DNA from 3 places in the Paenibacillus sp. JL3B1040 genome. Region 3 is predicted to be linked to each of the others. Evidence: predicted binding sites of a transcription regulator. Region 3 holds the regulator's gene; each other region holds the start of a gene.
The links. The regulator LexA, encoded in region 3, represses DNA repair genes until DNA is damaged. The targets are predictions, from matches to a motif close to CGAACATATGTTCG.

Region 1 (9,728 bases), 1.0 Mb from region 3:
GAGCAAATAAGGGCAATACGGTTCGTTAAGGTTGTTCCAAATGTCATCGGGGATGAACCGGAATTAATGATTTTGATCTTTGGAGGAAATCAGATGGAGTTGTTAAAACAAAAGATCGTAGAGCAAGGGGTCATCGTCTCGGACCAGGTGCTGAAGCTTGACGGACTGCTCAATCATCAGGTCGATCCGCAACTGACGATGCGGATGGGCCGGGAATTTGCCAAGCGGTTTCGCGATCAAGGCGTCACCCGTGTTATTACCGTCGAGTCGTCGGGGATTGCCGTGGCGTTTGCCACCGCTTACGAACTGGGCGTTCCGCTCGTGTTCGCGCGGCGGAAGAAAACGCTGCTGGCCGAGCCGGACATGCTGTGCGAACGGGTGCCTTCGTTTACGAAAGGCATTGTCACGGACATCTTGGTGTCGCGCGATTTTCTTGGGCAGAACGACCGGGTGCTGTTCATCGACGATATTATCGCCAACGGCGACGCCGCGCGGGGATTAATCAAAATCATCGCCCGTTCCGGAGCCGAGCTGGTGGGGGCGGGGATCGTGATCGAGAAGTGCTTTCAGCCCGGTGCGCAGGCGATTCGCGACCAAGGCATTCGGCTCGAGACGCTGGCGCGCATCACTTCCCTGGAGGGCGGCCGAATTACGTTTGCCGACTAGGACAAAGGGGCAAAGAAAAAGGTGCCAAATTTCGGTTAATCCTTTGCAGGCCCCTTTTTTTTCGCTATAATGAGGATTACTAGGGAGAGGAGGCTTAAAATATGGGGAAAGAATTGGCAGTAGATGCGGAGTTTTTTCTTTCGAAATTGTCCGAAGCGAAGGTTACTTTTGAACGTGCCCTGGATTGCAAACATACCGAGTTTGATGACCTTTATCCCTATATGCTTGAACATCCCCAGTTTTTCTGGTACAAACGCTATGTAGCATGGTCGCAATTGTTGACGATAGCCGGGCTGTGCCAAGAGCTCGAGGTGCCCTGGAAGGAACAGTTCAGTCCGCAACAGGTAGGGTATTTGGAACAGAGGGTCATGTCGGCAAAAGTGCTTGATTTCTGGTTCGAAACGAATGACAGCCGGGAGCATGCTTCGCGATAAGCGGTTACCGTGCTGATTCCGCAAGCGGCCTGATCTTAACGGCGGCGCCGTACCGGTTGATGTAGGCATTCGAAGTCCCGTTGGTTCGCCGGCGGGGCTTTTTTTGCGCTTGGCGTCAGGTCAACCCTCGCTGTCCGGCTTTGAACGATAATCCCGTTTAATCAGGTAGCAGAGAACAAGACCGACTCGAAGAAGAAATTTGGCGGCGAAACCGAACGGTTCGATCATGAGACGGACTTAAGCCTATGCGTCAGGCTGGAGGCGGATAGGATGGCGTTACCGCTGTCGGATGGGATCGGATTGGATTAAAAACCCGTTTTTCGTTTCTAACGCGTCTGTCCCTGCTATCCGTCCGGTGGCTTCGCTTCGACCAACCTCGATCCATGCACACTGAACAAAAGGGATAATGGTGCAAAGCGGCATTGCAGAGGATAACTAGTATAATAGAGGTTGTTCCCTAAATCAGGAGGTGGGAAATTCGATGATATCAGATGAAGCGCTGGATCAATACCGGCTGTCCGGAGAAAAAGTGCGCGTCGTACGCGACGGCATTCCGGAAAACGATGTGCGGGGGATCGTAGTGGCCTGGGACGACACGCACGTGTTAATCCGCAAGCCGAACCGCAACGTGGTCAAGCTGGATCGCAATTACATTTACCAGCCTGCGAGCGAGCCTAGGATTTCGCCGCTGGATTAAGCATATTTTTTGCGGGTCGGGACATCGTATAAAGTGAGCGTTTTTGCAGATATCCTCTACAGGAAAGGATGTTCCGCCATGTCGCTGGTCAGCGATAAAATAAAAGCTTACAAAGACGAGATCAACCGTTTCGGGGAAGCCTTGCCGAAGATAACGGAAGCGTACCATACGTTCACTGGCGAAAGCCTGTCGGACGGCACGCTGGACGCTAAAACGAAGCAGTTGATCGCGCTCGGGATCGCTTTGTCCACCAATAACGAAATCTGTACGTTCTACCATGCCGAGGAGGCAAAGTCGAAGGGAGCGACCGATGCGGAGATTTTGGAAACGGTCGCCGTGGCTTCCGCGGCCCTGGCCGGCAACGCGTTGTCGCAGGGTGTAACCCGCGTGCAGCAGGCTTTGTCCTCGCTGCCTGTGCAATAACGGAGAAAGGGCCCTTCAGGGTATGGACCACACCTTGGAGGGTCTCTTTTTTTGCTGGGTTTGCCGGGAAGGCGCCATCGCCCGCCGCCGCTGCCTATCCATACATAAAAAAGAGGTGCATTATGAATGAACTATTTTCAATAGGAGAAGTTTCCAAACTGTTTAATATAGATGTCCGCCTGCTTCGGCACTACGACAAAATATCCTTGCTGAAGCCGGAGTTTATCAATGAAGAAAATGGTTACCGGTATTATTCTACACGCCAATTTGAGTGCCTGAATACGATCCGTTATCTTCGCTCTTTAAATGTTCCGCTTCCCAAAATCCGCGAGTTTTTTGAAAATCGCGACGATAAAAAAATGCTTGAAATTCTAATGGAACAAAAAAGACAGGTAGATGAAGAGCGGAAACGACTGGATCGGATAGAAAAAAAGATTCACAGGAGGATTCTGCAAATTGAAGATGCCTCACAAACTGAATATGGCAGAATAGAAGAACGCAAGCTGAACGATAGAACGCTTGTCATGCTGAAGAAAGAAATCTCCGTTGCAGAAGATTTGGAACATCCTATCCGAGAATTGGAGCAAAAGAATTCTCTCAACTCCGTTATGTTTCTCGGAAAGGTCGGTGTCTCGATTTCATCCGAAAATCTATTGAAACGGAATTTTGATAAATTTTCTGCCATTTTTGTTGTTCTTGAGCCAGGGGATGATGATGTGAAAGAGGCATGTTGTCTGCCGGGGGGATGTTATCTTACGCTGCGCTTTCATGGCACACACAAGGATGCGGAGCCTGCCTACGTCAAAATGTTTCAGTACATGGAACAAAAGGGGTATATTCTTGCAGGTGATTCACTTGAATTTGCTTTAATAGATTACGGACTCACCAACGATCCTACCAAATTGACTACTGAAATACAAATTCCATATACAACAACTTGACCCTCCAACTATTGGAGGGTTTATTGTGTTTCATATAAAGGAGAGAAATGAAGGTTAGGTCTGAAGAAAGGAATAGGTGAAAAACATCATCCATTTTGGGCCCGGTGGAAAGTGCTCTTCATGGTGTCTGTGGCTCTTCATAAAAACTGTAATCTAACCCATAAGGAGGAAGTTGTCGTGAAATTTATTGTTCAACCGGGGGTTTTTCAAGTTCTGAATGATGTCTGCTTTGCAGTAGTTTCGGCATCTGGCATTGATAATACGCAGAAGTTACCTGAAATCGAAGAACTGCTGCAAAAAAGGATCCTGTGTTGCGAAAATGATTTTGCAAACAAAGAAGTAAAGAACAGCGAGGAAATCAGCTGTTATCGGAATGCATTTCGCGCAATGGATGTAAATCCCAACAAATATATGTGCTCAATAGAGGCATTGCTGACCCGAATCTCCAAAAGGAAGGGTCTTCCATCTATAAATCCTATTGTTGATTTGGGAAATGCCATTTCATTAAAATATAAAGTTCCCATTGGTGCGCATGATCTTAACAGTTCTAACGAGGATTTTTACGTTCGTCTCTCTCAAGAGGGAGATATCTTTATCCCATTTGGCGAAACCGCAGGCGAGCGGATGGATATTGGTGAGATCGTATATGCTACCGGGCATTCTGTTCGTACTCGAAGATGGATTTGGCGACAAAGTGAACTAGGTAAGATCACTAGTGGAACCAATAGCGTAATATTCCCTATTGATGGCTTTGAGCATGCCAATAAAGAACAGCTTTTGTCCGCACAAGATGAACTTGCAACTTTGCTGAAACGATATTTCAATTGCAAGGTACAGACAGGTTGGGTTGATTCTGAAAATAGAATGTTTAATGTTTAAACGATTTCTTGACATGTTGATCTCATTTTTACTACCTCTTCCAGCTATATAAAAAAGAGGGGATTCATTGCCACTTAAAGGGTCCCTTTTTTGCCGCAACTTGCAGGGGAGGAGACGTCGCCGCTTCCCGGCTGGCGGTTTCGGAGGATAGCCGCTCCTTGGCGGAGGCGCCCCCGCTGCCGAGATAAGCGCGCATCCGGGTGGACACCTCACGCTGCAAGCCGGCCCACAAAATCCGCATCTTGCCATGGTATCCCCGGCAGCGGTAGTCCGCCTGAATGCCGTTCTCGTCTTGACGAATCCGTTCGATTTCAATGTTCCGTTCGCGGAATTTGCCTTGAATCTCCGAGAGGACCAACGCGACACGGCGCTCGCCGCCGCGGATGAGATCGACGTAAGCTTCCGGGCTCTTCAGCAGCCCGCTTTGTTCGAGAATTCGGGCGTCCCGCTCGAATACCTTCTGTAAGAAACCGAGCAGCAGCGCGCTCTTGATGAGCGCCAGTTCTTCTTCCTTGATGCCGGGAACGGCCATGGAACAACACTCCTTTACGCGAACTTATGTTCTTATCATACCCTAGCGCAACGTTTTTAATCAAGGGGTCCCATGAAACTTTTCCATTGACTTCTCAATGCAGGGCGTGGTATGATCTATCTTGTCGCTGCAAAATGTATTTTTGCTCGATACCCATTATGCGGTCGTGGCGGAATTGGCAGACGCGCACGGTTCAGGTCCGTGTGGGCTAACCCCCCGTGGAGGTTCGAGTCCTCTCGACCGCATCAATCTAACAATGAACAAGCTCTTGAGTTTCCTGTAGCGGAAATTCAGGAGCTTTTTTGCATATTCGTAATTTGCAAGGTACCGCTTCAGTGATCTGAAAGATTGTGCGATGTTTGAATTCCGAGCAATAAATTTAATGATTAGCGCAATGAAAATGTTGTGAAATGAATGTATGATGAAGTCGAGATAGATAATTTGAGAATTAAGATTAGAGGAGGAAGACATGGACTTTACAATTAACCGGAGCGTATTGAGTCGAGGCGCATTTTTTCTTCATGAAAAGGAGGCGTACAGCGGGGTTCACAAAATTGCCGACAAGGTGATGCATGATATAGAATTGGTCTTTGGCATTAGGCCAACCTCATCTGAGGAATTCAATAAATTGAGCTCCTGTGCGGTGATCTATGGAACCCTTGATCGCAGTCCCGTTCTGGAAAATCTGGCGGAGAAGGGGATCATCGATACGGAAGAGATTCGCGGAAAGAATGAAACGTATTTATTTCAGATTATCGACGCTCCTTGGACAGGAGTAGATAAAGCGCTTGTGATCGCCGGCAGTGATAAGAGAGGGACGATCTACGGTCTGTTCCATCTGTCAGAGGTACTGGGGGTCTCGCCGTTTGTCGATTGGAACGGTGTCAAGCCGCAGCGCCAGAATGAAGTTGTCTTGGAGCATAGCTCCCGGTTTGTTTCAAAAGAGCCGTCGGTCCGTTTCAGAGGTTTCTTCATTAATGATGAATGGCCTGCTTTTGGAACTTGGTGCAATCACAATTTTGGCGGATTCAATGCGAAGGCCTATGATCATGTATTTGAACTGCTGCTTCGTCTGAAAGGGAATTACTTATGGCCGGCGATGTGGTCGGCAAGATTTTACGACGATGGCCCTGGGCTTGCCAATGCGGAACTGGCGGATGAGTACGGGGTCGTGATTGGCGCTTCCCATCACGAACCATGTCTGCGTCAGGGAGAGGAGTACAAGTACTTACGGGGGAAGGACTCCATTTATGGCGATGCATGGAATTTTAGAACCAATGAAGAAGGGATCACCCGTTTTTGGGCGGATGGTCTGAAACGAAGCGGAAAGTTTGAAAATGTAATCACCGTCGGGATGCGCGGCGAGGCGGATACTTCGATTATGGGCAAGGATTCCACTCTTGCCGACAATATTGACCTGCTTCGCGATGTTTTGCGGACACAAAACCGTCTGATCAAGGAGCATGTGAACCCTGATCTGGAGCAAGTGCCCAAAATGCTGGCGTTGTACAAAGAGGTGGAACCCTTCTTCTATGGGGATGATAAGACGCCCGGCTTGATTGGCTCGGAAGAGTTGGAGCATGTTATTCTGATGCTTTGCGATGATAACTTCGGAAACTTGCGGACCTTGCCGACCGAGGAAATGCGTTCGCATAAGGGCGGCTACGGCATGTATTATCATTTTGACTATCATGGCTGGCCGATATCCTATGAGTGGATTAACAGTTCCTATTTACCGAAAATATGGGAGCAGATGAGCACAGCCTATGATTTTGGAATCCGTGATCTGTGGGTAGTCAATGTAGGTGACATTGGCACGCAAGAATTCCCTTTAGCTTATTTTTTGGATCTGGCCTATGATTTTGATCAGTGGGGAACAAGTGCTATCAATAAGACGGATGAATATACACGGCTTTGGGTTGAGAAGCAATTTGGGGGAAGATTCGAAGAGATCGATCTGAAAAAAATTCAAACTATTCTGAACGGGTACACCAAAATTGCCCATAATCGTAGACCTGAAGCCATGAATGCGGAGGTTTATCATCCCGTTCATTATCAGGAGACCGATAACCTGCTGGCCGAGATTGACCGCTTGATGGATCTGGCCGATGAGTTATACAGGAAGATGGATGACGAGGTGATGCCCGGCTTCTTCTCCTTGGTGTATTATCCGGCTATCGGAAACCTGAATTTGCAGAAAATGCAGCTGCTGACCGGCAAAAATCATTATGCGGCAAAGCTGAATTGTATGGAAGCGAATCAACTGGCAGAGCAAATCAGAGCTTGTATGCAGAGGGATCAAGAACTTGTGGACGAATATCACACCCTGGCTGACGGGAAATGGTACGGCATGGGCTTGTCCGAGCATATCGGCTTCACGCAATGGAATGAAGAGGAAAGCAGATATCCAGTTCTAATGCAAGTCATGCCTGTCAGGAAGCCAAGATTGTTAGTCTCGATCGACGGTACCGCACAGCGTTCGGAGGGCAGCAGCTGGCATACCCATACACTTTATTTGAAGGACTTCAAAAATCCGGATATTGTGGAGGCTTCCTTAACCATTAGCAGCTTGAGCGACTTGGATGCTCCCTACGAGATGGTTTGCGAAGCTCCATGGTTATCCTGTTCCAGTTATAAGGGAATCCTGGGCGGAAACACCAAAACAGTGGAAAAGATCAGGGTGCGCATTGACCGAAGCAAAATGAACCAGGAAACCGAAGCTAATATTATAGTGAAAATACCTAAAGGAAAATGCACGATTATTGTAGATGCCAAGCAGCCTGAGTTAAGCGGATTACCGGAAAAAACGTACGTGAATACCCACGGCTATATTTCCATCGAAGCTGAACACTATTTTGCAAAATCTGATGTCGGGCAAGGAGAAACAGCAGCAGGCTTTCAGGTGATTGAGGGATATGGCAAGACTTTGTCGGCCATGAAGGTCTTTCCGACTACCCGGTATTTTACCGCAGGTCAAGATGCGCCGTATTTGGAATACCAATTTGTTGTTCATGAAGCCGGGACCTATGAAGTAGAATTGTATATGCAGCCCTCCAATCCGGTGACCGTAGATAATACGATATATTATGGAATTCAAGTGAATGACGGACAGATTGCTGTAAATAATTCGATCCCCAAAGGCCAACAAGTAGGAGATTTAGGGTTCGAATGGGCTGCTGGAGTACTGGACAATATTCGTTACCATCGTCATACGGCCACCTGCAGCGCCGGACTGAACAAGCTTAGGATCTATGCGGTGAGTCCCGGATTTGTACTTGAGAAGCTGGTCATCCATTTGGCAGGGAAGAAACCTGACGAGAGCTATTTGGGACCGCCAGAGACTTATTATGTCAGAAAAGCATGATAAGCCCGCTTATACTTCCCGGGGGATATTCCTTCTGCTTTCTTAAAGGTGCGCACAAAATTAGCATAATCATTAAAACCGGATAAATAGCAGGCCTCCGTCACATTTTTGCCTTCTAACAATAGGGTTTTGGCACGGGCCAGCTTGCGATCCAGGAGAAAAGCACGCAGGGTAATTCCTGTGTGCTTTTTGAATTCCTGGCTCAAATAACGCCCGTTTAAACGGAATTTCTCCTCCAGTAGAGCAAGGTCTAGACGTTTATCCAGATTCTGTTCGAGATATTGCATCGTTTCAAGAATGTAGTTTGGCATAATATTGGTGTACGAATTTGTCCTATGACAAAACAGATTGTGAACAAACAGGAGAAGAAGAGAGGCATAGGCATCCCGCTTGATCGAATAACCATATTCTTTATGGTCTACAGTATGTTGCAAACTTTTGGTTAAATGAAGGAATTCCTGAACTTGATCCGTCGTCATAGACAATATATTGTTCTTGCCGATGGGACGCTGGTAAAAGCATGCCGATAAATTTATGCCAGGGTGGGATAACTGATGGATGTAATGTTTCTCCAGGTTAATGGTAACTCGCTCATAAAGGGACTCGTCATCGCAAACAATGCGGTGCATTTCATTCGGGTTAAGGATGATCAAATCATTCGCCGATAATTTATAGCAAAACTTTTCAATATAAAAACGAACATTTCCCTGTAAAAACAGAAAAATCTCACAGGAGCTATGACGATGATAGGAATAGCTGGCATCCCCGGTAGAACGTTTATGGGCGATGGCCAGGCAAGTATCCATGGTATGTGCATAGGAACTACTGTTCATCATAGGAAGATCCTTTCTGCTGTCTTGGGCTAACTTATCCTCTTCAGAAATGACGCACTCTTCATTCTGTTGATTTAATGCTATAATAGCATATTTTTTTTGCTGCTGTTTACTCCTCTATTAACGTCATTTATTTCACGTGTACAAAGCCGCCTACACATGGTCATCGGATTGCGCTACGCAGCCTGCAATGGCGCTCGTCCACAACGAAAATTTAAAAAACTGACCCCATTGGAGTACCGACGCAGCTTGCCGCCTAAGGGCTTTTTTTCAATGTCCGCCAAATGTAAACCGGAAAGAAGACCGATCCCTAAGAAAGAGTAATAAAAGCTCGGTTATCAGAAAGTCGATGGAAGAAACTTCAAGGCATACAGTAACGCCCAGTCCTGATCGTTTGCCCAAGGGTCCATATATTGGCCTCTCACACCGTTGATGGAGAAAGGATAAACATAGGCAGATGAGCCGAATCCGTCCCGGTCAAACAAACACAGGTTGTTCCGCAAAATGGTATTTGCCTGCCGGTCGTATTCCGTTTCTCCCGTTGCCTGATAGTAGTATTTGTAGGCAACGGCCGTAAGTGTACTCCAGTAGTGCGGGAATGTGTCGCCGTAAAGCCGCCTTTTGCCAAACCAATAGCCGTCCCAATGCCGGATCGCGACCCGGTTCAGGCGGTAATCCGGCTGCTCTCCGTTAAACAGCGACAAGATGCGGATGTGCTGTTTGGCCGAATGCAAATAACGTTCCTCGCCAGTTAGCAAATACATCTCTGCCGTGTAGCTGGCGGCCGGCGCCACAATGCTCTGTTCGTAATTGACTTCATGTGGCGGGTAATGGATGCCGTTGTCTACAATCATGTCGGCATGCTTTTGGTACAACGCTAACAGGTTGTTGCTTTCTACCGTCATCCCTTGCTCGTTAAGCAACTGAACGGATTCCAGCATCGGCATGCCGATGCAGTA
Region 2 (9,728 bases), 780 kb from region 3:
TTTGCGGGAATAAGACGATTTTATATCGCTATATTTGCTTGTCCATCGGAAATGACCAAAATAAGAATATCAATTCACTCTATTTGCCTTAGTGAGCCGCTTGCACGCGTAAAATTTCCTAACTCCGAGTAGAGTCATTAGCTTCCTAGCTTATTAGTGTCCTAGCTCTTAGTTTCTTAGCTTTAGTTTCTTAGCTTTAGTTTCTTAGCTTTAGTTTCTTGGCTCTTAGGCTCTTAGGTTCTTAGGTTCTTAGGCTCTTAGCCCTTAGTCTCTTGGCCCTTAGGTTCTTAGCATAGTCTGCTTGGTTTGCTTGGTTTGCTTGGTTTGCTTAGTTTGCTTGGTTTGCTTGGTTTGCTTGGTTTGCTTAGTTTGCTTAGTCTACTTGGTTGCTTAGTCTACTTGGTTGCTTAGTCTGCCGAGTTTCCTAGTTTCATAGATTCCTAGACTCATCGTCTCAAAGTGAGTCTCACAGCTTCACCGCTTGTCCGCCGTCAAAAAAATACAGCCATTTTTCGTCGACCGCCATACCGGTGATTTCCTCGACCGCTTTGGCGTACAGCTCCAATTGGAATCGGTACGATTCCGCCAACGCCGCCGTGCCGCCGCGATGCTCCAGCACCCGGTCGCTTTTGTAATCGAGCAGGTACACTTTGCCGTCGGCGGCGAACAGGCAGTCCACGATCCCCTGGATCAGCACGGTTTCCCCGTCCAGCTCCCGGATCGCCGCGCCAGCCGGAGCATCTGCCTGAGCATCTGCCTGAGCGGCATCCCCTGCCCCCGCCACATCCAGGCCGCCGAGCTGCGGCGAAGCCTCCGCCGCGGGCAGACCGTAGCTGAACGGCATCTCCCGCTTCACCCAGTCCGCCCGGCGCAGCAGTTCGCCGAGCGGACTTCGCAGCAGCCCGGCGATGCTCTCGGCGTCGATCGCGGCCGCTTGCTCGGCCGTCATGATTTGCCGCTCGACCAACCCGGCGAGCGTCGCTTGAACCGCAGCGATCCCCGGCTCCGCGTCAAACGGCAGATGCTGCATCAGCGTATGGTACGCGGTCCCGCGTTCGGTCGGCGTCAGCTTGCGCTGCTCCATGAACCGCGGCCGCCGCAGATGCAGCTTGAACTCCGGCAGTTCTTCCGCCTCCGCCCGTTCCCGTTCGCGCGCCAGCTCCGCTTCGGCGAAGACGTCGCGCGCCGGCTCCTCCTGCAGCGCGAGCAGCGCCTTCATCTCCGTCACCGAGGTTTTGGCCGCGATCCGGCTCGCCGCAGCATACGGGTAGGTCCAGCTTAGCCGGGACTCCACCGCCGCTCTCAGCGCTGCGGCCTCCACGTCGCCCTCCTCCTCCGTCAGGACCGCTACCGGCCGCCCCGCCAGCAGCGCCTTGATCTGCGCCGGGTCCGCCGCACGCGCTGATGCCGCCGCCGCTTCCGCACCGCCGCTCTGCCCGGCCGTGCGGGCGGAAACGAACGCGATGTGCCACTCGGACGGGCTATCGGCCAACACGGCGGGCCCCGTCTCCGGCAGCCCGGCGAACTGCCGCAGCTCCCGAGCGCTAGGGTGGCGGATCAATGCCGGGCCGATCCAGTCGAGATAGCAGCGGCCTCGCGCCAGCAAATAATCCGGCAACTGCTCGCCGCCAGCCGCCAGCGCGCCGCCCCAGGCTTCGACGGATTTGACGAGGTTCTTCACCGAAGAGACCAGCACAAGCTTGTCCTTCGGGCGGGTTAGGGCCACGTACAACACGCGCATTTCCTCCGCCAGCAGCTCCATTTGCGCCCGCCGCCGGATCGCGAGATTCGGCAGCGTCGGGTAGCTGACGCGAGTGTCCGCGTCGACGAATTTCGGTCCAAAGCCCAGTTCCTTATGCATCAGGAACGGCACGTTCAAGTCTTGTCGGTTAAATGGCTTGGACAACCCGGCTACGAACACGACCGGAAACTCCAAGCCTTTGCTCTTGTGGATCGTCATGATGCGGACGCCGTCGCCCTGCTCCCCGGCATCCCCGGGAGCGCCGAAGTCTCTGCCGTTTTCGCGCAGCCGGTTCACGTAACGCAGGAAGCGGAACAAACCCGGCGCGGATGACGACACCTCGTATTGTCTGGCCCGGTCCAGCAGCGCTTGCAGATTGCTTTGGCGCTGGGTACCTCCCGGCAAGCCGCCGACCCATTCCAGATAACCGGTTTCCCGGTAAATGTCCCGGATCAAGTCGCCCAGTTGCCCGATTCGAGCCATGCTCCGCCAAGCCTCCAATTGCCGCAAGAAGACCTGCAGCTTCATCGCCAATGCATCCTCGGCCGCAGTACCAATCGCTCCTGCCCCCGGGGCAATCGCCGGGGCTTCCCCTACTCCGCCTCCCCTGCCGTCCCCCGAAGACGCCTCCGCCTTCCCGGCGGAAGTCCTTGCGAGCACCGCCTCATAGTAGCGGCCTCCCGGGGAAGCGAGACGGATGTCGGCCAGCTCCTCCTCGGAGAAATCGTACAGCGGGGAACGCAGCACCGCCGCCAGCGGAATGTCCTGCAGCGGGTTATCGATCACCTGCAGGAGCGACAGCATCGTCTCGACCTCGGACGCCTGAAAATACCCCTGGCTCAGCTCCCCGTACGCCGGGATCCCTTCCACCCGAAGCTCCTCGATCATGGCCGGCGCCCAGACAAGCGTCGAACGCAGCAAAATCACCATGTCCCGAAAAGCGACCGGACGCATCGCCTGCAGCTGCTTGTCGTAAATGCGCAGCGGCTCGCCGCCTTCGCCCAGCATGCCGCGGATGCGGGCGGCGATCGCGCGGGCTTCCAGCCGCACCGCTTCGATTAATGCCGCTTCATCCTCCTCGTCCCCGCCGCCGCTCTCCATCGTCTCGCTCTCTCCGCGATCGACCGATTCCGAACTGCCCCCCGAACCGGTGTCGCGGTCGATCAGCAGAAGCTCCGGCCGATAATCCTCCGCCGCAGCCGGCGGAAACCCTTCCCCGTAGACCAGCTCGGCGCGGGGATCATACGAAATTTCCGCCACACTTTCGTTCATGATTTGCCGGAACAACAAATTCACCGCATCGACGACCTCGCGCCGGCTGCGGAAGTTTCGCGCCAAATCGATGCGCAGTCCGGCCCCGCCAAAATCGTCGCCATAGGTCCGGTATTTCTCCAGGAAGAGCCCCGGCTCGGCCAAACGGAAGCGGTAGATGCTCTGCTTCACGTCGCCGACCATAAACCGGTTGCCCGGGTTCTCCCGGGCGATCAACCGCACGATCGTTTCCTGCACCGTGTTGGTGTCCTGGTATTCGTCCAACAGTACCTCATCGAATTGCCGGCGGTATTCCAGGGCCGCGTCGGACGGCCGAAGCTCGCCCGGCGCCGAATCCGGATGCCGCAAGATCCGCAGGCAGTAATGCTCCAGGTCGGAGAAATCGAGCCAGCCTTTGGACACTTTTTGCAGCCGGTAACGTTCCCCGAAGTCGCTCACGAGACCGGAAAGCGCGCCAAGCAGCGGAGCCATGTCATGCATCTCCCGCAAAAACGCCTCCGCCGGCCGCCCGTACAGCTGTGTGCGCAAATCGGTGACCGTCTTCTTCGCTTCCTCGCGCAGCGCCTTAACCCGCTCCTGCACCTCCGGATCGGTCTGGTCTTTCTTGACCGGCTTCAGCTTGCCAAAGCTCGCGCCCTGAAACGCGTCGTACAGCGAAGCCCAAGAACCGCCGTTCACCGCTTCCTGCAGCAACCGGACAACGTACATATCGTCCTCCAGCGTCACGGCGTAAGGCTCGGGCCCTCCCGGAGACAATGCCAGCGCCTTCGCCTGCGACAGCAAGCTGATCGCGCCTCCCAACGCCAACGTCGTATCGGCCAATAGGCTTTGGACCCATGCGCTGTGCTCCAAGGCGTCCAGATCCGGGGCCATAAACGCCGAGGACGCTTCCCGCAGCCAATGATCCGGCCAAGGATGGCTGCGCGAGAAATCATATAGCCGCTGCACCAGCGTGAACACCGCCGCATCGCTGCGCTCCCCGCCAAATCGATCGACCAGCTCCAAGAACGGGCTGTCCGCCGGTTCACTGCCGTATTTTTCCTCGAGCAGCTCCTCCAGCACTTCCTGCCGCAGCAGCGCCGTTTCGCTTTCCGAAGCGATGCGGAAGCCCGGATCCAGCGGAATCAGCGCGTAGTAACGCTGGATGACTTCCATGCAAAACGAGTGGAGCGTCGTGATCGAAGCGCGCCCCAGCATGGCCAATTGTCGGTTCAAATATTCGTTGTTCGGATCCTTGGCGAGCTCCTTCTCCAGCGCTTCCGTGATCCGACCTCGCATCTCCGCGGCGGCCGCTTTGGTAAACGTGGCCACCAGCAGCCGGTCCACGCTCAGCGGTTGCTCGCGGTCCGTCAGCTTGCGGATGATCCGCTCGACGAGCACCGCCGTCTTGCCGGAGCCGGCCGCCGCCGCCACCAGCATATCGCCGCCGGACAGGGCGATCGCCCGCCACTGGTCATCGCTCCAGTAACTGCCGGCCGGTTTGGGTTTCATCGTGGTCGTCATGAAGGATCCGCCTCCTTTCCGCTCTCCTGCCCGAGGAGCTGCCAAATCTCATTTTTGCCCGGCTTGCCGAGCACATGATACGAATTGCCGTCCAGCGATTCCTCGAACCGGCACACCGGTTTGTACGGACAGAATGTACAAGCCGTCTCCATGCCAAGCCGGTAAGGGGCGATCTCTACGTCACCGTCGGTGATGCGCGTACCGATCTCGGTGATCGTCCGCCGCACGGAACCCAGCAGCGTATCCCACTGCTCCGGCGTCGCCACGGACGCGCTGCTGTAAAAGCCGCCGTCCGCCTTAATCGCCACGGGGATAATCTCCGAGTACCCTTTTTCCAACTGAGCATCCATTTTCGCGATCACATCCCGGTCCGCCAGCAGCAGTCCTTTCATTTTGAACCGCTTCAACAGCTCCTGCCGCGCCTGTTCCGCGCTCATGCCGTTGCTGCTCTGCAGCAGCGGATTATGTACGTGAAAGTACAGGGTGCCCGCAGGGAGCGCGGGCTGGCCTAGCCAGGCTTCCGCCGAAGACAGCAGAACGTCCAGATAGGTGAGCATTTGCAGCGACAAGCCATAATACACTTCATGCAGCTTCAGGTCGGTTTGGCTCGACTTGTAGTCGATGACCCGCAGCAGCAAACCTTGTTCGCCCTCCGCCATGTCGACCCGGTCGATCCGGCCGACAATCTCCATGACGCAGCCGTTCGGCAGCTCGAACGTAAGCGGAGGCAGCGGCCGCCCCGGTCCGAAATCCAGTTCCAGTCCGACCGGTTCGAAGCTGCCGCGACGCGCTTGCTCGCCAAGGATTAGCGAAGCCCGGCCGACGATGGCTTTGAGCTTGCGGGAAATATAACCGTAGCGTTTGGAGCTTAACAGGATTTCCCCCTGCAGCTTTGGCGCCAATTCATCAACGGCCGAATTTGCCGCTTGAATCGCTTCCTCCGGCGTGAGGCTGCCCCAACTCCGGTTTTGCGCTTTGAAGGTGATCGCCATCTGACTGAGCGCGGCATGGAACAACTGCCCGATATCCGGCGCTTGCAGCCGGTAAAGCTGCCTTTCCTTCAGCTTCAGCCCATGGGAAGCGAAATGGGCGAACGGACACGCCGAGAACTGCTCCATCCGCGACACGCTCGTTCGCAGCCGTTTGCCGTACAACCGTCGGCTGGTCGCCGGCGTCAAGCCGCGTACCCGATTGCGGTAATCGAGCGAGCCGAGCAGGCGCGATGCTTTGCCGTCCCATTCCGGGCGATCCTTGTACCATTCCAGCACGCGCCACCATAGCGGGGAAATCGATTCTCCCGCTTTCCACAGCCGCAGTTGGCCGATTAAGGCGTTTAGCGCCGGACCCGGACGCGAGACGAACTCCAACTGCGAAGCCGTCTGGTCGGCAGAGCCGCTGGCCGGTCCCGGCGTCAAGGCAAGCGGCCGCTCTTGAAGTCCCGGGAAAATCCGTTTCACGTGGCGGATCACCTCGGACGGCAGAAGCGCACCGCCCTCTCCGTCCGCGGCCGGGTAGCTGAGCCACAGCGAGCGGCTTGCCCCCGACAACGCCTCGTACACGAGGAAGCGCTCATCCAGCAGCTTTCGGGCAAGCCCCGGTGCCAGCTCCAGGCCGAGTTCCGCCAGGCGCTGCCGCTCCTGTTCGCTGAGTACGCCTTCCTCCTGCAGATTGGCCGGCATGATCCCTTCGTTGATGCCCAGCAGGAACAGATGCTTGACCTGCCCCGAACGCGTCCGTTCGGTGCTCCCGATCAGCACCTGATCAAGCGAAGGCGGCACCAGCGACACCTTCAGCTCCTTGAGCCCGGTCTCCAGCACGCCGGCAAACAGCTCCAGCTCCAGAGGCTCGTCCCCCATCATCTCCACGATCTGGTCCAGCACGTCCAAGACCGCGCCCCATAATTGGCGGTGCTCCATCGCCTGGCGCGGCTTGCCTTCGCGCACCATTCGATGCGCCAGCACATCCAGGCGCTGGGCCGCCTCCACGCTCTCCAGCAGTTGATATACCGCGACACACATGTCCGCCGCGTTTTTCGCCTTTCGGATCTCTTTCTCGAACGCCGACAAGGGACCGGCAACCGCAGCGCGGCACCGCTCCAGAAGCTTCAACTGCTCCAAGGCTTTTGCCGAAGCCGCCGTTTGATCGACCTGCTCGAGCGACAGGTTTGGCGCCGCCTTCCAAGGCCGGCCGTCAAACCAGCGGTAGCCTTGAATGCCGCTCGCCAGCGCGTAATTTTCCAGCATGTCCATATGCCCCCGCGTCAGACTGCCGTCCAGCGGCAGAAGAAATTCGCTCTTCACGCAGCGGAACACGTCATCGTATTTCCAAAAACCGAGCACGACGTCCAGCGCCGCCCGGATAAATTCGATCATCGGATGATGCAGCATGCTCGACTTCTGGTCGAGAAAATACGGGATTCCGTAAGCCTCCATCGTCGGAGCGAGCAATTCTTCATAATCCCCCAGATTGCGCACCAGCAGCGCCATATCCCGCCAGCGTATGCCCTCTTCCCGGGCCAGGCGCACCATCGCGCGCGCTGCTCCCTCAACCTCGGCGCGCCGACTCGCCGCCCGGCGAAGTGACAGGGCCCGCTCCAGATCCTGCGGCGGCTGTGCCTGCGGCCACGGCGAACGCCGTTCGTAAGCCGACTCCAAGAACGATAGCGTCTCGCTCTCCCGAAAACGGGGAAACGGACGCTCCTCCAGCAGCTCCGCCGGTTGAACCTCGATTCCCGCCTCCAGGGCCAGTTGGCTCAATTTGAGGAAAGCGGACGCCGGAGTATGGAACAGATTTAAGTCGTGCGGCAGCGTTCCGTCGCCGTAGATCCTGTCCAGCGTCAACGAGACGGTGACGTTCGCGGCTACCTTGAGCAGCGCGAGGATCGCCTTATATTCCTGCGGCGTGAACGTGTGAAATCCATCGATCCAAATCTCCGCTTCCCGCAAATAGGCCGATTCCGCAGCCCCCTGCGCCAGCTTGACGACATGGTCCTCGTTGTCGATGTACAAGCGGGACAGCTCCTCGTCAAATTCGGCGAACAGCAGGCTGAGGTCATGCATTTTATCCTTCAATAACGGGGACTCCCCTTCGGTTTGCTCCAGAAGGCGATAATGCTCCTGCAAAGCCGAAAAATCCACATTATATTTTTTCATTTCCGTATACAGTCCGGCGATCCGGTCGATGAGTCCGAGTTGGTCCCCGCCATGCCCGAACAGCTTCAGGTCGTCTTTGCGGCGGCGCATGAGCTTGTACAGCAGCATTTTTTTGCCTTCGTCATCGATCGGCACGAGCGCAGCCCCGCCGGTTTCCTGCATGACGCGCAGCGCCAAGCGGCGAAAGCCAAGCACCTGGGTGCGGACGGTTCCGCGCAGTCCCGGGGCCGTGGCGATCCGCTGTTCGATTTGAAACGTGCCTTGTTCCGGGGTTAGGATGATGAGCGGCGGGCCGGTGGGTCTTTCGCGCAGCGCGGCGGTTACCCGGTCGAGAATGAGGCTGGTTTTGCCGCTGCCGGAGCGGCCGAGTATGAACCGTAAAGACATGGAAGTACCTCCTACGACGGACATTTCGTTAGTTTCCAGTATAGCATAAATACGATCAAACATTCGCATCGAAAAAATGGGCGCCATTTCAAAAAAAACAGCCTTGTTTCACGATATTACGCGAAACAAGGCTGCCGTTCGGCGGCTTCGGGAGGTTCAACCGATCGATCCCTCCATCTCGAACTTGATCAGCCGGTTCATTTCCACTGCGTATTCCATCGGCAGCTCCTTCGTGAACGGCTCAATAAAGCCCATGACGATCATCTGCGTCGCTTCTTCCTCCGTCAGCCCCCGGCTCATCAGGTAAAACAGCTGCTCCTCCGAAACTTTGGAAACCGTCGCCTCGTGCTCCAACGTGACCTGGTCGTTTTTGATTTCGTTGTACGGAATCGTGTCGGAGGTGGACAAAGGATCAAGGATTAACGTATCGCATTTGATGTTTGATTTGGAGAACGCCGCGTCTCGGCCGAAGGTGGAAAGACCCCGGTAGGTCACTTTTCCGCCGTGCTTGCTGATCGATTTGGAAATGATGGTCGAGGTCGTTTCCGGCGCCAGATGGATCATTTTGGCTCCGGCGTCCTGAACCTGGCCTTCGCCGGCGACGGCGATCGACAGAACCGAGCCTTTGGCGCCGCGGCCTTTCAGGATGACCGCCGGATATTTCATCGTGATTTTGGAGCCGATATTGCCGTCGACCCATTCCATCGTCGCGTTTTCCTCGGCTACGGCCCGTTGGGTCACCAGGTTGTATATATTCGGCGCCCAATTTTGGATCGTCGTATAGCGGACGCGCGAATCTTTGAGGCAGACGATTTCGATAACGCCGCTGTGCAGCGAGCTCGTGCTGTATACCGGCGCCGTGCAGCCTTCCACGTAATGCACGAAGCTGCCTTCCTCCGCGATGATCAGCGTACGTTCGAACTGCCCCATATTTTCCGAGTTGATGCGAAAATACCCCTGGATCGGCACCTCGCACTGCACGCCTTTCGGAACGTACACGAAGCTTCCGCCCGACCAGACGGCGCTGTTCAGGGCCGCGAATTTGTTGTCGGCCGCCGGAATGATCGTGCCGAAATATTTTTTGAACAGCTCCGGGTATTCTTTGAGCGCCGTATCCGTATCCAGGAACACGACGCCTTGTTTTTGCAAATCCTCCCGCATGCTGTGGTAAACCACTTCCGATTCGTATTGGGCAGACACTCCGGCGAGATATTTTTGCTCAGCCTCCGGAATCCCCAGCTTGTCGAACGTTGCCTTGATTTCTTCCGGCACCTCTTCCCAGGTTCTGCCTTGCTTTTCGGACGGCCGCACATAATATTGAATGTCGTCCAGATGAAGTCCGTCCAGGTTCGCTCCCCAGCGCGGCATCGGCATTTTCAGAAATTGCTCGAACGACTTCAGGCGGAACTCGAGCATCCACTCCGGCTCTTCCTTCATACGGGAAATCTCCCGGACGGTTTCGATGGTCAGCCCTTTTCCGGATTGGAAAACGGGGCGATGCGCATCGCGGAAGTCGTATTTGTAATCTTCCATTTCGGGCGCTTTTTTGGCCATTTTGATACCTCCCTTTTACCTATAGAACTGCCTATCTTCCCAGTTTCCGTTCGACGAGCTGTTGCAGCCGGTCGCGCACGCCTTCCAGCGGAATTTCGGAAATGACCGGCATAAGAAAT
Region 3 (9,728 bases):
GGTTTGCCCTTGCCGAAATTTCCGGAGATCACCACCTCGTCAAAATACGGCGCCAACTCCGGCACGCCGTCCAGTTTCTCCTGCTGCAGCGCCGGACAACCGTTCGTCAGCAGCAGCAGCTTCACCTTCCCCTTCAGTTCCTTGAGAACCTGAAACGTCTCCTCGTAAACGTGAGGACGAGAGCGGCGTTCACGTCCGAACTGTTCCGCCAATCCGCCGGCCAGTTCCTCGTCGTCCACGCCAAGCGCAAGCAGTCCGCGCCGCCAGGATTCCTTGCGATAAACCGGAGCCAACTGCTCCAACTGGCGGAACTCCGGTTGTTCCCCGGCGGAGAACGTTGCCCATAACCCCTCGAACGGATTGATTCCGATCATCGTCGTGAATGGATAAGTCTCATAAGATTCATACAACCCCCGGGCTTCCCGGCGCACCGCTTCCTCTAGCTGTTCGGGGTTTAGTCCTGCCGTCTTGGCCGCGCTTTCGCAGGTCGCCGCGAAAGCTTCTCTTACGCTCCGCTCATCCCAGAGCAGCGTGTCGTCCAAGTCAAAACATACCGCTTTGATCGTCATTCTCCCAGCCCTCTCCGTTCGATTTCCTGATTATTCCTTCTCCAGCTTCACATGATGGGTGTTGGCGTACATCTCCAGCCGCGCGGCCATCGCTCCCGTGTCGAAACGGTTGCGGGTCCGGTAAAACACCCATTTCGGTTCCCGGGTCTTCGGTTCGATCACAATCTTGTTCCGGCTAACCTTGATTTTGCTGATATTGCCGGCATCCAACATCCGATCGCGGTTAAATTTCGAGGTGTGCAACCCGCTTTTGCTGATGCGCAAATAAGGCTTGCGCAGAAAAATGATCAGCGCCAGCAGCATATACAAAAAGATCGTTGCCCAATACAACACCGAGTTCACTTCCGCGGGATTGCCGATGATCCCTACGCTGGCATACAGAAGCGCCAACAAAAACAAAGCCGCAGGCAAAATGAAGTTGCGTCCTTTGAACACTTCGCCTTCTCCGCTAGCCCCAAGCGATGATCGCGAGTTTCGGGTCCCCTGCCCCACGTTAGGGCCCTTACCTTTCTTGTTCATTCTTAATTGATTACGCTCTACTTTACGGTCAAACGAACCCATACCCGTTCCTCCCTATTTATCTACAATCTCGATCGACTCGAGCTGTTGCCGAAAATTCCTGCGAACGTTTTGCAGATACGTTTCCCGGAGCTGGGCCCTTTCCAATAGCTCGTCCTGCGATAATCCTTCCTCTTTCGCTTTACGGGCCAGCTCGTTAATCCGCTTAACCAACGCATCGATGTCCATAAGTTCCTCCCGCTTCTTTATATACTATGCGTCCTATGAAGTCACACAGGGCATTAATTCTTACTTTGACATGAGAAAAAGAGCTTGTCAAGGCGACGACGGCCCCGTCCACAAGCTCTTGTTCTTCTCTATAAAAATTGCGCGAATCCAGCTCTACGGTTTGCTTGGCAGCATCAGCGTATCCCCGGCCTGAATCGAGCTGGTTGTCAGCCCGTTGACTCGAATCAGCTTCTGAACGTAGACTCTCGTATCTTGACCTTGCGGCTTGTTCTCTACGGCGATTTCCCACAGCGTATCGCCAGGCATAACCACCACGTATTCCGCCGGGGCCTCCGCTTCGGAACTATCGACGGACGCCGCAAAGGCCTGTACCACGCCGGTGCAAGTGACGCTGAGGATGACAAGAAGCAGGGCGATTTTGGACAATCTGCTCTTCAGGAATGCGCTCATATGTGATCTTCTTTCCACGGGACGACGAAAAGAAGGCTGTTCGTAGATGCTTTGATAAGAACTATACTTCAACATTTCACCATCACTCCAAACAAGTGTTCTGTTTCCTGTATTTAATATAACACGAACATTTGTTTGATTCAATAGTTTTTCGAACGGTTGTTCCTATTTTTTTGATTTGTTCTGCCGCGAGCCGTTTCTTTTTAGAACTAATGTTTGTACGAACGACAGTTCTGTGTTATAATTTTTCCAAACGTTACTAAATGGGGTTGATCCGTCATGTCAAAGGTATCGAGCCGGCAGCAAGCCATTCTTGAATTTATCCGCAACGAAGTGCGCGCCAAAGGGTATCCGCCTTCCGTGCGGGAGATTGGAGAAGCCGTCGGATTGGCGTCCAGTTCCACCGTTCACGGCCATCTGGACCGCCTGGAGAAGAAAGGGTTCATCCGCCGCGACCCGACCAAGCCGCGCGCCATCGAACTGCTGGGCCAAGAAGAGTCGGAGAATTACAATTTGTTCGCACATAGCGTTGCCCGCGTTCCCGTTGTCGGGAAGGTAACCGCAGGCATGCCGATCACGGCGACGGAGAATATTGAAGATTATTTTCCGCTGCCCGAGCACTACGCCGCTGACGGCGAAATATTCATGCTTTCCGTGGTTGGCGACAGCATGATCGAAGCCGGAATACATAGCGGGGATTATGTAATCGTCCGCCAACAACAGACGGCCAACAACGGAGATATCGTTGTGGCCATGACGGAGGATGACGAGGCGACGGTCAAGACGTTCTACAAAGAGAAAGACCATGTTCGCCTGCAGCCGGAGAATTCGACGATGGAACCGCTTCGTTTGAAGCATGTCACCATCCTGGGCAAAGTTATCGGTCTGTTCCGCGACTTGCACTAATTTCGAACCTCTCCTCGTTTACGCAGCACCATACCAAACAGGACGAAGCGACCGAATGACGTCGGCTTCGTCCTGTTTGCATTGGCCCCCTTCTCTTCCGACGCGCTTCTTAGTCCCATTCGAGATCCAGGAAGTTCATCGGATTGTACCCCGTTTTTTCGCGGCGACCGCGCGTTCTCCAGCCGAACCCGGTACGTTCCGCAATCCACCACTGCTTCAGTCGGTATCGGCGGCGTTGATATCTTTTGAGCTCGGTCACGATCATGAGTCTCATCCTCCTTTTTATTCATCTATAAGATGTCCCATTCCGAGCAAATCATGGCATCCGAATTGAAAGCCAAAATAATCCATTCCGGTTCCGAACGAAAAAAAGCCGCAGACCTGGAAGGGATTCCAGCATTCTGCGGCTTTTCGGTACGAGATTTTAGTACAAGGTCATGTATTGATCGCGTTCCCATTGGTGAACTTGGGTACGGAAGATGTCCCATTCGATTTCTTTCAATTCATAGAAGTGCGTCAACGCATGATCCCCCAGCGCTTCGCTGATGATTTCGCTGCGCAGCAATTCGCCCAACGCTTCCTTCAAGTCGGCCGGAAGGCTTGGAATCCCTTCTTCTACCCGTTCTTCTTCGGACATCACATAGATGTTGCGGTCCACCGGCTCAACGAGCGGCAGCTCCTTCTTAATTCCGTCCAGGCCGGCTTTCAGCATCACGGCCAAGGCCAAGTAAGGATTAGCGGCCGGATCCGGGTTGCGCACTTCGACGCGTGTACTGAGTCCGCGGGATGCCGGAATCCGGATCATCGGGCTGCGGTTGCTCGAAGACCAAGCGACATAACAAGGGGCTTCATACCCAGGAACGAGGCGTTTGTAAGAGTTCACCGTTGGGTTCGTAATCGCCGCAAAAGCGCGGGCATGCTTCAGAATGCCAGCCATATAGTGGCGCGCTTCTTTGCTCAGGCCCAATTCGTCGCTTTCATCATAAAATGCGTTCACTTTGCCTTTGAACAGCGATTGGTGGCAATGCATTCCGGAACCGTTCACGCCGAACAGCGGCTTCGGCATAAACGTGGCATGCAGCCCATGCTGACGGGCGATCGTTTTGACGACCAGTTTAAAGGTTTGGATTTGGTCGGCGGCCTTAACCGCATTAGCGTATTTAAAGTCGATTTCGTGTTGACCCGGAGCCACTTCGTGGTGAGAAGCTTCGATTTCAAAGCCCATTTCTTCCAGCGTCAATACGATTTCGCGGCGGCAGTTCTCGCCCAGATCCGTCGGAGCCAAGTCGAAGTATCCGCCTTGGTCGTTCAGCTCGGTTGTAGGGTTGCCCTTCTCGTCGGTTTTGAACAGGAAGAACTCCGGTTCCGGTCCGACGTTCATCGAGGTATAGCCCATCTCTTCGGCTTCCTTGAGCGCGCGCTTTAGAATCCCGCGCGGGTCGCCCGCAAACGGCGTGCCGTCAGGCATGTACACGTCGCAGATCAGACGAGCTACACGATCCTCGGTAACCCAAGGGAAAATGACCCATGTGTCAAGATCCGGGAAGAGATACATGTCGGATTCCTCGATACGAACATATCCTTCAATGGAAGAGCCGTCAAACATCATCTTGTTATCCAGCGCTTTCTCCAATTGACTGACCGGAATTTCCACGTTCTTAATCGTCCCCAGCAAATCCGTGAACTGCAAACGGATAAAACGCACGTTCTCTTCCTTGGCGATACGCAAAATGTCTTCTTTGGTGTAACTCACCTTAATCTCTCCCAACGTTTAAATTATTTTTTGAAAAACCGGGATAGTTCGCCTTGGATCAAAGAAACTTGACCCGGCTTGTTGCTCCCTGTAACCAATTGTTGCTTCAACATGCGGTAGAGCTGAGAATCCGTCATTTCTTTGCGTTTCTCTTCCGTGTCTTTCGTAATGACGGTCGCTTCTTGCGATTCCCGGGTCATCGGGTTCATCACTTGCTTGATACCTGCGATATTGACGCCCTTGTCGATGAGCCCTTTGATTTCTAGCAAGCGCTCCACATCATTAAAGGAAAACATGCGTTGGTTGCCTGACGTACGGGCAGGCACGATCAATTCGTGCTGCTCGTAATATCTGATTTGTCTTGCTGTTAAATCCGTCAGTTTCATCACGATACCAATTGGAAACAAGGCCATATTTCTGCGAATTTCGTCACTCATCGCTCTCAACCTTCCAGTTAGATTCTCATGACCTTATCATATGTGAGTTATCCTAACATGTCAATAGATATGTTAGGATAACTCACAACAAGTTGCGGTCCTTCATGGTCTGGAGCGCGGTGAGAAGGCCGAATTTGACATGGGAATACGTCAAGCCGCCTTGCATATACGCAATGTACGGGGCGCGTATCGGAGCATCGGCAGACAGCTCCAGACTCCCGCCTTGAATAAACGTCCCGGCCGCCATGATGACCGGATGTTCATACCCCGGCATATCCCATGCCTCGGGCACGACATGACCGTCTACGGCGGCTGCCCGCTGAATGCCCTGCACAAATGCAATTAGCTGCTCCGGGGCGCTGAAGGCGATCGCCTGGATCAGATCGGTGCGCGGATCTTGCCAGCCCGGCCGGCTTTGGAATCCGGCCCGTTCAAACAAGGCAGCCGCCAGGATGCTGCCTTTAACGGCTTGTCCCACAATGGTCGGCGCCAAAAACAGGCCTTGATAGATTCCCCGGGTTGTCCCCAACATCGCCCCGACTTCACCGCCGATCCCCGGGGCGGTCAAGCGGTAGGACGCCAATTTGACCAGTTCTTGCCGCCCGCAGATATATCCCCCTGTTTCGGCCAAGCCGCCGCCCGGATTTTTGATCAGTGATCCGGCGATCAGGTCGGCTCCGACCTCCGTCGGTTCCCGTTCTTCGGTAAACTCCCCGTAGCAGTTGTCCACGAAGACGATCAGATTCGGACGGATTTCTTTAATCCGACGAACCATCTCGCCGATTCGTTCAACGGTGAAGGAGTCTCTCCAGTCGTAACCGCGGGAGCGCTGGATCGCGATCACTTTAGTCCTGTCGGTAATGGTTGCTCGCACCGCCTCCCAATCGACCGTTCCATCGGCCAGCAGCGCCGTTTCGCTGTACGTGATACCAAAATCCTGCAGCGAGCCGCTGCCGTCCCCCGGGGTTCCTATTACTTTATGTAGTGTATCATATGGACGCCCCGTGATATAGAGCAGTTCGTCCCCGGGACGCAAGACCCCGAACAGCGCCGTGGCGATCGTATGCGTACCGGAAGCGAAATGCGGCCGTACCAGCGCGGCTTCCGCTCCGAATACGTCCGCATATACCAGATCCAACACTTCGCGGCCGCGGTCGTTGTAGGCGTAACCCGTCGAACCCGCAAAATGGTAGTCGCTGACTTGGTGGCGTTGAAAAGCTTCAATCACCTTCCACTGGTTGTGATCGACGATCCGGTCGATCTCCCGAAACCGGCTTTCCGCTTGCCGTTCGGCGGCTTCCAGCCAATGTACGATTTCCTCCGAAAATTCTGCCATCGTTACGTTATCTCTCCCTTAATCCATGCCATCGTTTGTCGTGTCTTCAGCTTTGGGAACCTGCTTGGGAATCGCAAAAGGAGCGAGACGACCGCCGTACCTATCAAAATCCGCCGGGTTCACGTCGATTTCGTAAATCATGACATCCTCGTCCATCCGCTTGTCCACTACTTCTCCCACCCGATACAGTACAGGGGTGAGATCCCCTCGTTCCGCAGGAATCCGGAACGTTAGGGTCCCGCCGGACAACTTGCGCTGTACGACGGCAAGAATCGCTGCCAGGTCCCTTTTGTCAAACGCGGAAATCTTCAAGTACCCCTCGCCCGTCGGCAGCATTTGCAGCCGTTCCGGCGGGCAGATATCCTTCTTGTTGAACAACACGATCTGAGGCTTTCCCCCGGCCCCCAGATCGTTCAGAATCCGGTTGACGACTTCCACTTGATCTTCCCGCATCGGCGATGAGGCGTCAACAACATGCAAAATCAGGTCCGCCTCGTTGACTTCTTCCAGCGTGGCACGGAAGGCAGCAACCAACTCATGCGGCAAATTTTGAATGAACCCGACCGTGTCGGTCAGCACCACTTCCCTCCCGCCCGGGAGCGGAAGCAGCCGAGTCGTCGGATCCAGCGTGGCGAACAGCTGGTTCTCCACAAATACGTCGGCCGAAGTCAACGCCTTAAGCAGCGTCGATTTACCGGCATTGGTGTAACCGACAAGGGCGATTTGCACGACGCCGGTTTCCTTCCGGCGTGCCCGATGCAACCGCCGGTGCCGCGTTACTTGCTCCAACTGACGTTTCAGCTCGCCAATCCGCCGGCGAATATGGCGGCGATCGGTTTCCAACTGGCTTTCCCCCGGCCCCCGCGTCCCGATGCCGCCGCCAAGGCGGGACAGGTTCTTGCCGTGCCCGGACAAACGCGGGAGCAAATACGTCAACTGCGCCAATTCCACTTGGATAATGCCTTCCCGCGTTTTGGCCCGCTGCGCGAAAATATCGAGGATCAGCTGAGTTCGATCAATGATTTTGACGTCCAGCATTTCTTCCAGATTGCGCACCTGGGCACCGGACATCTCCTGATCGAAAATCGCCGTGTTCGCTCCCCGTTGCCGGATGATCTCGCGGAGCTCCATCACTTTCCCTTTCCCGATAAACCAGCGAGGATCGGGTTTATCGCGATTTTGCACGAGGGATTCGGCGACCTCGACCCCGGCCGTCTCGGCCAGTTGCACCAGTTCGGCCAGGGAATATTCGGGATCGATTCCGCTTTGCTTCGTCTCCGACGTAACCAAGCTGACCAATACGGCTACGTCCGGGCGGTGGGTAGTAGTTTCATGTAACTGCAACCTCGGCATCATCACAACTCCTTAAAGGAAATCAAAAAAAGAGGCGGCCGTCACGTTTTTTTGGCGTCGAGCTTCAAGTCTTCGGTTCGGATGGTCATCAGCTCAAGCTTGCCCGGCGAGCCCCCGCCGTATTGATTCAGCAGACGCACGGCCTGTTGCCTCACCGATCGTTCAATCACGTTGCGGACATAACGGGCATTGCTGAACACCTGCTCGCTTTCGCATTTTTCCCGCAGCAAGTGCTGCTTTAATTTGAGTATCGCCTGCGGCATCAAGATATAATCCCGTTCTTTCGCCATCCCTTCGGCAATCTGTATCAACTGGTCGATCGAGTAGTCCGGAAAATCCATCTGAATCGGAAAGCGGGAGGGCAGCCCCGGATTGGTCGACAGAAAAAAATCCATCTCGTCCGAGTATCCGGCCAGAATCAGGATAAATTGATTTTTATGGTCCTCCATCGCTTTAACCAGTGTATCGATCGCTTCTTTGCCGAAGTCTTTCTCGCCTCCGCGCGCCAAGCTGTATGCCTCATCGATGAACAAAATACCGCCGAGCGCTTTTTTCACCAAATCGCGCGTCTTCTGAGCCGTATGACCGATGTATTCGCCGACCAGATCGGCCCGCTCGACTTCGATCAAATGCCCTTTGCTCAGCACGCCCATGCGCTGAAACATTTTGGCGACGATTCGCGCTACCGTGGTTTTTCCGGTCCCCGGATTGCCCTTGAACACCATGTGATAGACCTGCGCCCCGGATAACAATCCCGCCTCCGAGCGCATCGAGGCGATTTGCAAAAGCGCATATATCTCGTACATCAACTCTTTAATATGATCCAAGCCGATCAGGTGATCCAGTTCCTTTTGGATTTCGGCAAAAAGCCCCTGCTGCGGCAAACCTTTCGCCGTGGCTTGAGGTTCGCTGTCGGCAATCGCCTGCGAGACGACAGGCGGCTCGGTGTTGCGGAGAATCACGTTGATCTGACGCGACGGTCTCTCATCGGAAGAGCCGTTTCTGGCCATAACACGCCCAGACATAGGAAATCACCTCTTTATAAAGGTAGGGCTGAGAGGAAGTTCACAAAGCCAACTTGTTGAACACACATCTAAATGTATTCTCTCTCCCTGTCCGTTATTAGAAGTTTTGTCATCCTTTCAGGCCGACGGCCAGTCCCAGTTGATCAAGCTTCCATTTCGAATACGCCAAAATTTCCCGGAACGTGTTCGGGAACGGCTTTAGCACCTTGGATTTGGTTAACGAAAGCCGAGGTTTCTCGTAATCCAACGCTTTGGCAATTTCCAACGCGCGGTTTCCGTGATAGGTATGCGTTACGATCACGGCCGACGTAACCCCTCGCTCCTTCATCATCTCCTGGCTGAACTTGAGATTCTCATAGGTGCTGGTCGCCTTGTTTTCTAAGAGCATTTTGTCCCGTGGAACTCCGTGTTTCTCCAGATAATTCGCCATGCCCTCCGCTTCGGTGTATTTCGAACCTGGCGTATCCAATCCTCCGGTCAACAGAAATAGTTTGAATCTCCCCTCTTCATAATCCTTGAGACTTTGTTCTAAGCGCTCGCGAAGTCCCGGACTGGGCTCGTCCCCCCACAAGGCCGCCCCGAGGACGATCCCGACTTCGGCCGGTTGGCCGAATGCCGGGTTGGCAGCGGGATTCCGCTCCACGCTGCCGATTTGAGCCAGCACGAATAACGTCCAACCTACCCCGAGCAGAACGAACACGATTCCCCAGCGAAAGATCCGCTTCCTGCCCCTGCCTTTTCGCTTATTCCGAGCCTTCCCTAAAATAGGACTGTCGTTTGGTTTGGCATAACGCATCGTTCATCCCCCCGGTTGATTCGGCTCCGAAGTCATAAACCCGTTCCGGTAATGATCCAGGGACAAGCGGAAGTAGGGGAAACGCCGTTCCTTAATATCATGAAGCAATTGCTGGGCCGTCTCCGTAGCCAGATCATAGTCTTTGACCGATATGAGGCCTTTCGTTAACGCTTCGTCAAGTTCGTCTTCATCCAACAAATACACTTCACGGTTTTTCAGCACGACGATATCGAGATACAAATCGTCAAACCAAGGGACTCCCTGGTCGGTTACCCCTTGCGTCTTGCAAATATCGATATACCATTCCACGATTTCGCCTTGATCATCAAACATCGCCGTAACGACGTAATGAGCTC

Region 1: a site for LexA is predicted at 4,592-4,605, ahead of ACZF99_RS08650 (YhjD family protein). Genes of this name have one in related genera too.
Region 2: a site for LexA is predicted at 8,108-8,121, ahead of addB (helicase-exonuclease AddAB subunit AddB). Genes of this name have one in related genera too.

The regions. Positions count from the first base shown of each region.
Region 1 covers NZ_CM169317.1:1,931,234-1,940,961, forward strand. Annotated here, with positions in the region: gene xpt (xanthine phosphoribosyltransferase) at 94-666, shown strand; gene ACZF99_RS08625 (hypothetical protein) at 768-1,100, shown strand; gene ACZF99_RS08630 (hypothetical protein) at 1,582-1,797, shown strand; gene ACZF99_RS08635 (carboxymuconolactone decarboxylase family protein) at 1,876-2,220, shown strand; gene ACZF99_RS08640 (MerR family transcriptional regulator) at 2,343-3,161, shown strand; gene ACZF99_RS08645 (B3/B4 domain-containing protein) at 3,339-4,040, shown strand; gene ACZF99_RS08650 (YhjD family protein) at 4,105-4,572, opposite strand; tRNA gene ACZF99_RS08655 (tRNA-Leu) at 4,733-4,817, shown strand; gene ACZF99_RS08660 (glycosyl hydrolase 115 family protein) at 5,042-7,936, shown strand; gene ACZF99_RS08665 (helix-turn-helix domain-containing protein) at 7,918-8,772, opposite strand; gene ACZF99_RS08670 (hypothetical protein) at 9,108-9,728, opposite strand, start outside.
Region 2 covers NZ_CM169317.1:3,714,940-3,724,667, forward strand. Annotated here, with positions in the region: gene addA (helicase-exonuclease AddAB subunit AddA) at 467-4,516, opposite strand; gene addB (helicase-exonuclease AddAB subunit AddB) at 4,513-8,055, opposite strand; gene sufB (Fe-S cluster assembly protein SufB) at 8,212-9,609, opposite strand; gene sufD (Fe-S cluster assembly protein SufD) at 9,641-9,728, opposite strand, start outside.
Region 3 covers NZ_CM169317.1:2,930,216-2,939,943, forward strand. Annotated here, with positions in the region: gene ACZF99_RS13170 (HAD family hydrolase) at 1-569, opposite strand, end outside; gene ACZF99_RS13175 (hypothetical protein) at 600-1,130, opposite strand; gene ACZF99_RS13180 (DUF896 domain-containing protein) at 1,143-1,316, opposite strand; gene ACZF99_RS13185 (LysM peptidoglycan-binding domain-containing protein) at 1,470-1,841, opposite strand; gene lexA (transcriptional repressor LexA) at 2,046-2,672, shown strand; gene ACZF99_RS13195 (hypothetical protein) at 2,782-2,937, opposite strand; gene glnA (type I glutamate--ammonia ligase) at 3,097-4,425, opposite strand; gene ACZF99_RS13205 (MerR family transcriptional regulator) at 4,449-4,862, opposite strand; gene ACZF99_RS13210 (methionine gamma-lyase family protein) at 4,945-6,198, opposite strand; gene hflX (GTPase HflX) at 6,217-7,551, opposite strand; gene ACZF99_RS13220 (AAA family ATPase) at 7,593-8,576, opposite strand; gene ACZF99_RS13225 (YdcF family protein) at 8,686-9,372, opposite strand; gene ACZF99_RS13230 (ribonuclease FAU-1 family protein) at 9,376-9,728, opposite strand, start outside.